DNA from 2 places in the Aeromonas sp. R6-2 genome. Region 1 is predicted to be linked to the other one. Evidence: riboswitches for the same ligand, from Rfam matches in the RefSeq annotation. Region 1 holds a riboswitch; the other holds the start of a gene.

Evidence for each region. A riboswitch is a leader RNA that binds a small molecule or an ion and turns the genes downstream of it on or off. The one in region 1 is predicted to bind cyclic di-GMP.
Region 2: it holds a riboswitch for cyclic di-GMP, as region 1 does, so the genes downstream of both, AB5Y48_RS02495 (glycosyl hydrolase family 18 protein) here and AB5Y48_RS15380 (glycosyl hydrolase family 18 protein) in region 1, are expected to answer to the same signal.

What each region holds. Positions count from the first base shown of each region.
Region 1 is NZ_JBFODE010000057.1:18,709-22,909, forward strand. It holds gene AB5Y48_RS15380 (glycosyl hydrolase family 18 protein) at 1-1,765, opposite strand, end outside; cyclic di-GMP riboswitch class I at 1,876-1,962, opposite strand; gene AB5Y48_RS15385 (ExeM/NucH family extracellular endonuclease) at 2,244-4,201, shown strand, end outside.
Region 2 is NZ_JBFODE010000015.1:18,743-22,943, reverse strand. It holds gene AB5Y48_RS02500 (PAS domain-containing hybrid sensor histidine kinase/response regulator) at 1-1,208, shown strand, start outside; cyclic di-GMP riboswitch class I at 1,414-1,501, shown strand; gene AB5Y48_RS02495 (glycosyl hydrolase family 18 protein) at 1,823-4,201, shown strand, end outside.

The DNA of each region.
Region 1 (4,201 bases):
AAGCGCCACGGAAATAGTGGGCTGCCCAGGCAGCGTTGAGATAACCGATGCCCCCAAACTCTTTCTGGGTGTAGACCCCCCAGTGAGCCAATTCGGAGTCCTGCTTGTTATCAAACAGGGCGGCATTGTGGTCGACGAAGTGGTTCCAGGCACCGTGGAAGTCATAGGTCATCAGGTTGACGTAATCCAGATACTGAGTGACCTGGAAGTTCTCCATCCCTCGCAGCAGATAGGCCGACGCCGGTGAGGCGATGGTGAGCATATACTTGCGCCCGTCCTCGGTGCCTGCTGCGTCCAGCTTCTCGCGCAGGGTCTGCATCAGCACCTTGTAATTACCGAACAACTTGGCGCGGCACTGGTTGGAGAGGGGGAAGTCATTCGGGTTGCCAGCATCCTTCATGGAAGTGGGGTACTCATAGTCGATGTCGACCCCGTCAAACCCATACTGGCGAATGAAGTTCACCGCCGAGTCGGAAAAAGCAGTGATCCCCGCCGTATTGACGGTGCAGTCCCCCTTGGTGGTAGCCGTGTAGAAACCACGAGTATCGGCCCAGCCGCCGACCGAGATGAGGGTCTTCACGTCCGGATACTGTTTCTTGTATTTGGAGAGCAGGTTGAAGTGGCCTTGATAGGCGAATTCGGGATCCATCTCGGCGCCCGGTACTCCCTCCCAGGTCATCTTGGTGGCCGAGTCATCGACCTTGATAAGGTGGCTCTGCTCATCGACCGATGCGAATGCGTAGTTGATATGGGTGATCTTGCTCCAGGGAATGTCGCTCACCAGATATGAAGGAAGGCCGTTCTTGCCGGTGCGCCAGGAGGTGAAGTAGCCGATCACCCGACGGGCGTGATCGTCCCCCATGCATTCGTAACCATCCGGGCGATAGACCTGACGAATGTCGCAAGATAAGTTGCCACCGCTCGGGGGGGGCGCCGCCTCCTCAACACTGACGGCCACAGCAGCAGACTCGCCGGTCAGACTGGTCTGGTCGGTCGCGACCAGCTTGAGAGATGCACTGCCCTTGGCATCCGGAGTCCAGTTCACCTGCCAGGGGGCGGCATTGTCCTCGCCCACCTTCTTGCCGTCCGCAAACAGCTCGACCCTGGCCACATCGTTATTGGCATCGGTCACGTTGCCGGTCACCGCGACGCTGCGCCCCAGAGTCACCCTGGCGCCGGCGGCAGGGCTGGCAATGGCCACCCTGGGTGCTTCGGGAGCGACCACAGCGGCCACATTGAAGCTGCTGTCGCTCTCGGCCAGCACCTTGCCATCCTTGTCCAGGGCTCGCGCCTTGAGGGCATGACTACCACTCCCTACCGCCTTCCAGACCGCCCCCCACGGGGTGGCCGCGGCGCTAGCCACCAGGGTGCCATCGATCAGATAGTCAACCTTGGCCACGTCTGTGCTGGTTCCGCTCAGGGTGACGGCAAGAGCAACATCGGTGCCCTCGTTAACGGAACTTCCCGCTGCCGGTGAGCTGACGCTCAGCTCGAGGGCGGGAGGCAGACCCCCATCGCTAAAGAGCACCCAGGCATCGCTCCAGTTGACGCCGACACCCGGTTCATAGTGATAGGGCGAGGCACCACACCAACCCGAGTAGGGAAACTCCTTGCACTGGTAGAGGGCTCCGACATTGCTGACGACATCACCGGCGCCATAGCTCTTGCCGGCCTCATAGGGGGGATAGGCTGCCTGCGCCCAGGCGGGCAGAAATGCCACGGCGACCAACGCCGCCAGGCGGGTAGGGACAAAGTGGTTTTGCATTTTTTCTTCCTTGTTGCTTGGCATGGTTATCCAAGGCAAGGACAGACGCGGCAGGTCCACGCAGAGGCAGACAACTGGCATTGGACAGTGCCACTGCACCCGATGAGATCCTGGGAGGCCCCGCTACCCTGGGTCAGATGACCGGTAGGCCGGAAGCTTTGCGTCCCGATCTTTCGATCGGTTTGCCCTTAACCTGGGTTCCGTCAGGAACGAGTCGAGTATAGAAATTGCCCACCTCGCCGACAATCTTTATTCGCGACAAGAAACAACTTATCACTGCCGAGTTCATTCGAACCCCAATGCGTTTCACATTAAAAATCAGAGTGTTGGCTTCATCATAAAACAGATATACGGCCATAAACCCGATCGCAAAAGTGTGCAGCCCATCACTGGTCAGAGCTGGTAGTCATGTGACAATTCGCGCCCCCGCTCCGGCGGGGCTACGGAACTGCATAGAAAAAAATTAAAGGAAATCATCATGCAAGCAACTCGAACCCTGCTCTCACTGGCGGTGGGGCTGGCCCTGGCCGCCCCTGGCGTTCAGGCCGCCTATGTCTGCCCAAGCGATGCACAGCTGACCACCATCCCCACCCTGCAAGGCAGCGATAACAGCAGCCCCCAGGCGACCACGCCCACTGCCAACGGCGCCATCAGTCCCGGCACCTTCCACGTCAAGGGCATCGTCACCACGCTGGGCCAGAGCCTGACCAAGGGCTTCTACCTGACCGATCCTGTGGGTGATGGCAACCCGGCCACCTCGGATGGCATCTTCGTCTACCTCAGCGACAAGAGCTTTGCCAGCAAGTATCCCTACATCAAACCGGGTGCCGAGCTCTGCCTGGAGGCCCAGGTTGAGGAGTACTACGGTGGCACCCAGCTCAAGCTCAAGTTTGACGGCACCACTCCCCGTATTCAGGAGCTGGCCCAAGGCAAGAGTGTGCCGACCCCGGTTCTGCAGATAAATGAAGGGGAGAGCCTGACCCAAGCCCTCAATCGCCATGAGGGAATGCGGGTTCGCCTCGACAGCAGCAGCGATCTGCACCTGACCCGCAACTTCAGCTTCGACTACAAGGTCTATCGCAACAACGTAGAGCTCTCCCACAAGGCACCGCTCATCAAGCCCACCCAGTTGCACGTGGCCAGCGGCGCCGATGCCGTGACCCTGGCTGCCAAGAATGGTGCCAACCGTCTGGTGATCGAATCCGATTACAAGGCGCCGAATGGGGTACTTCCCTGGTTCCCGGCTCTGGATGCGGATCAGGGCTATCTGCGTATCGGCGATCAGCTCGATGGTCTGGAAGGGGTCGTTGTCTACAACAAGAACGCCTTCCGCCTGGTCGTACCGAACGATGTCACCCTGACCGCAGGTAACCTGCTGCGTAGCCAGGGAGAGGACCGCCAGAGCGCACCGGCCCGCACTCCCGGCAGCGACCTGCGAGTCGGCAGCTTTAACGTGCTCAACTACTTCACCAGCCACTCCAGCATTGGCGGCGATCTCAACGTCCTGTGCAAGGATCAAGCGGATGCCGACAATGCCAAGGGTTGCAACCGCGGAGCCAAGACCCAGGCCGAGTTCGAGAAGCAGCGCACCAAGATAGCCAATGCCATCACAGAGATGGACGCAGACCTGCTCGGTCTGATGGAGATGGAAAACAACGGCTTTGGTGACAACTCAGCCATCCATAATCTGGTCAGTCGCCTCAATGAACAGCAGAAGGATGCGAGCAAGCACTATGCCTATGTTCGCCTGCCTGCCGCCCTGCTGACCGGTGAGAAATTCTTCGGTGGCGATGCCATCATGGTGGCCATGCTCTATCGTCCGGCCAAGCTGACCCCGGCGGGGGATGCCGCCGTCATCAAGATGCCGGAGCAGCGTTACACCGTCGGTGGCGTCGCCAAGAGCGCCGGCCAGCGCGACTCCCTGGTACAGAGCTTCACGGTTGCGGGCAGCAAGGATCCCCTGACTCTGGTGGTCAACCACCTCAAGTCCAAGGGCTCGGGTTGCTATGAGAATGGTGATGGCAAGACAGAGCCTGCCGATCTGCAGGGCAAGTGCACCGAGTTCCGCGTCACCGCCGCCAAGGTACTGGGCGAAGCGGTCAGCAAGCTGCCTGGCCAGGTACTGCTGGTGGGGGACTTCAACTCCTACGCCAAAGAGGATCCGATCCGCGTCCTGACCGACTACCAGCCGGCCAGCAGCGAGCGCAAGATAGTCTCGGCTTCTCACACCTTTATTGGCGAGCAACCCTACGAGCAGTTGGGACGCGAGATCACCAAGAGCTATGGTCTCGTCGATCTCAACGTCAAGTTCAACAAGGAGAAGGCCATCTCCTACAGCTATGATGGCGAGCTGGGTACCCTGGACTATGCGCTGGGCAATCCGGCACTGGTGAGCAAGGTAGCCGGCGTGGCCGACTGGCATATCAACTCGTTCGA
Region 2 (4,201 bases), on a different contig from region 1:
TGCGTGAGGCCAACGAGCTGCTCGAGGCCCGGGTCGCCGAGCGCACCCGCGAGCTCTCGGCGCTCAACACTCAGCTGTTGGCGGTCAACCAGCAGGTGGAGCGGGCCAACCACTCCAAGAGCCGTTTTCTCGCCGCGGTGAGCCACGATCTCACCCAACCCCTCAATGCCGCCAAGTTGTTTGCGTCGGCCCTGCGCGAGCAGCTGCCACCGGGTGAGCCGGCGCACCTGGCCGAGCGCATCGACACGGCCCTGGAGGCGGCCGAGGATCTCATCTCGGACTTGCTCGATATCTCCCGCCTCGAGGCCGGCAAGTTCAAGGCGCGCAAGAGCGACTTTCTCCTGGCCGGGGTGCTGGAGACCCTCCAGGCGGAGTTCGGAGTGCTGGCCAAGGCGGGCGGGATGGACCTCACTGTGGTGCCCTGCTCCCTGACGGTTCACTCGGACGCCAGGCTGCTGCGCCGGGTGCTGCAGAACTTCCTCACCAACGCCTTTCGCTACAACCCGGGGGGCAAGGTGTTGCTCGGCTGTCGCCGGGTCGGCGATCGAGTGCGCATCGAGGTATGGGACAACGGCCCCGGCATACCGCAAGAGAAGCAGAGCGAGATCTTCGAGGAGTTTCTGCGCCTCGACCACTCCCGCACCGCTATGGAGCAGGGGCTTGGACTCGGGCTGGCTATCGCCCGTGGCATCGCCACCGTGCTGGGCCATCAGATAGGGATGCGCAGCTGGCCCGGGCGTGGCTCAGTCTTCTCCCTCACCCTGGCCTGCGTCGCCCCCCTCGGGGTCAGCCTCAGGCCGAGTATGCCTGTGGCCGCCAGCGACTCACTGCTGGCGGGGTGCCGGGTGATCTGCATCGACAACGAGCCGGAGATCCTGCTGGCCATGGAGTCCCTGTTGCGCCGCTGGGGATGCGAGGTGCGCTGTGTGGCGGATGCCGAGGGGGCCAGCAACGCCGTGGAGAGCGGGTTTGTGCCGGATCTGGTGCTCTCCGATTACCACCTGGATCGCGGACAGAGTGGTCTGCAGGCGCTGGAGCGGTTGCGGCTTCTTCATGGTGAGCCGATCCGCGGCATCATCATCAGCGCCGATCGTAACCCGGATCTGCTGCGCCGTATCCGGGAGCAGGGCCACGGTTATGTGAGCAAGCCGGTCAAACCTCTCAAGCTGCGAGCCCTGATGAACAGCCTGCTTGGCGACGTGGCGTGACGCAGCTCCCATTATTCATCACCGAATAGAAGTGGCTTGTTGCAGTGGAAACGGGGGAGTTAGCCCCCCATTGGGGGATGTTTATCGTCCGTTTCCCGTAACAGGACCACTTTGAATACTTATCACCTGTCATTTTTACTAGGTGGCCTTTCTTCCTGCTCCCCCCCTATATTTGGTATGCGATTTATTTTCGTCGCGAAACAAGTTGTGTTAAGGGCAAACCGGTCGAAAGGTCGGGACGCAAAGCCTCCGGTCTAAGGGTCTGAAAGACCTAAGATAGCGGGGCCTCCACGGGTTGTTGGGCCGCCTTTGCCAAGGGGTAGCCCGTACCTGTCCGTTGCGTTCACCTGTTCGGCTATTACCGGGGTAGCGCCTCCTCTGGCACTGCTCCCGGTGCAACCTCTCCCGATGATGTATCGGGCGATGACCAAAAAAACGACACAATTTCGAAAGCAGCGGTATCGCCGGGTGCCTATAACAGGCACACCTCGATGCCAACGGCTTGCTGCAATGCTGCTCTGATCATCTGGCCTTGCCCTGGGTCCGATGGCTCGGCGGTGATACACCCTCGTGCCAAGCGGGGGAAAACTCCATAACAAACAGGGATTTTCACTATGCTAAGTCCAAAACTCACACCGCTGGCCCTGCTGGTCGGCACCCTGGCGGCGACCACTGCGCATGCGGCGGCACCGGGTAAACCCACCATAGGTTGGGGTGAGACCAAATTCGCCATCATCGAGGTGGATCAGGCTGCCACCGCCTACAACAAGCTGGTCAAGGTCAAAGACGCTGCCGATGTCAGCGTGAGCTGGAACCTCTGGAGTGGCGATGTCGGCCAGACTGCCAAGGTGTTGCTCGATGGCAAGGAGGTGTGGTCCGGTCCGGCTGCGGCCTCCGGCACGGCCACCTTCAAGGTGAGCAAAGGGGGGCGTTACCAGATGCAGGTGGCCCTCTGTAATGGGGATGGCTGCACCCTCTCAGACGCCAAGGAGATAGTGGTGGCCGACACCGACGGCAGCCACCTCAAACCCCTCAAGGCGCCGCTGCAGGAGAACAACAAGCCCTACGTCAACAAGTCGGGCAAGGTGGTGGGCGCCTACTACGTGGAGTGGGGTGTCTATGGTCGCAAATTTACCGTCGACAAGATCCCGGCCCAAAACCTCACCCATATCCTCTACGGTTTCACCCCCATCTGCGGTGGTAACGGCATCAATGACAGCCTCAAGGCCATCGAGGGGAGCTTCGAGGCGTTGCAGCGTGCCTGTGCCGGTCGTGAAGATTTCAAGGTGGCCATGCACGATCCCTGGGCCGCCATCCAGATGCCCCAGAGCGGCCTGACCGCCTATGACGAGCCCTACAAGGGGAACTTCGGTGCCCTGATGGCGCTCAAACAGGCCTACCCGGATCTCAAGATTCTCCCCTCCGTGGGCGGCTGGACCCTCTCCGACCCCTTCTATTTCCTCGGTGACAAGAGCAAGCGCGACACCTTCGTCGCCTCGGTGAAAGAGTTCCTGCAGACCTGGAAGTTCTTCGACGGGGTGGATATCGACTGGGAGTTCCCGGGTGGACAGGGGGCCAATCCCGGCCTGGGTGGGCCGAACGATGGCCAGACCTATGTGACCTTGATGAAAGAGCTGCGTGCCATGCTCGACGAGCTGGAGGCCCAGACCGGGCGCAAGTATGAGCTCACCTCGGCCATCAGTGCCGGTGGCGACAAGATCGCCAAGGTGGACTACAAGGCGGCCCAGCCCTACATGGATCACATCTTCCTGATGAGCTACGACTTCAACGGCGCCTGGAGCAATACCGAGTTGGGTCACCAGACCAACCTCTACGCGGCGAGCTGGGATCCGGCCACCAAGTACACCACCGACAAGGGGGTAAAGGCGATGCTGGATCAGGGGGTCGAGCCCGGCAAGCTGGTGGTGGGTGCCGCCATGTATGGTCGGGGCTGGACCGGGGTGAGTGGCTATCAGGCCGGCAACCCCTTCACCGGTACCGCCACCGGCCCGGTCAAGGGAACCTGGGAGAACGGCGTCGTGGATTATCGCGACATCGTCAACAACCGTATGGGCGCAGGCTGGGAGAAGGGGTATGACGAGATGGCCGAGGCCCCCTATCTGTTCAACGCCGGTACCGGCGATCTGATCAGCTTCGACAACGACCGCTCGGTCAAGGCCAAGGGACAGTACGTGCAGGCCAACCAGCTGGGTGGTCTGTTCGCCTGGGAGATCGACGCCGATAACGGCGACATCCTCAACGCCATGCACGAAGGGCTCGGCAATGGGGATGGTGGCACCACTCCGCCGGTCAACAAGCCGCCGGTGGCCAATGCCGGCAGCGATGTGAGCGCGACCGGCCCGACCGAGGTCATCCTCAACGGCAGCGCCTCTCACGATCCGGAAAATGGTGTGCTGACCTACAGCTGGAAGCAGCTCTCGGGCCCGCAAGCCTCTCTGCTCGACGCCAGTCAGGCCAAGGCCAGAGTGGTGCTCGACGGGGTCAGTTCCGACATCAATCTGGTGTTCGAACTGACCGTCACCGACGATCAGGGGCTCAAGGCCAGCGATCAGGTGGTGGTGACCAACAAGGCACCCCAGCCCAATCTGCCTCCCGTGGTCACTGTGCCGGCCAGCGCCAGCGTGGAGTCGGGCAAGCAGGTGACCATCCAGGCCAGCGCCAGCGATCCCAACGGGGACGCGCTCACCTATCAGTGGACGGTACCCGCCGGCCTCACCGCCACCGGGCAAACCGGTGCCACCCTGGTGGTCACAGGCCCGAGCGTTACCGCCGATACCCCCTATGATCTGACCCTGACCGTCTCCGACGGCGCGCTGGATACCAGCGTGGCGACGCGCCTGACCGTCAAGCCTGCCAGCACCGGGGGCGGTTGCCAGACCACTGACCCGGAGGCGGCCAACTGGCCTGCATGGCAGGGGAGCAAGACCTATAACGGCGGCGAGAAGGTGAGCCACAACCAGCTGGTGTGGCAG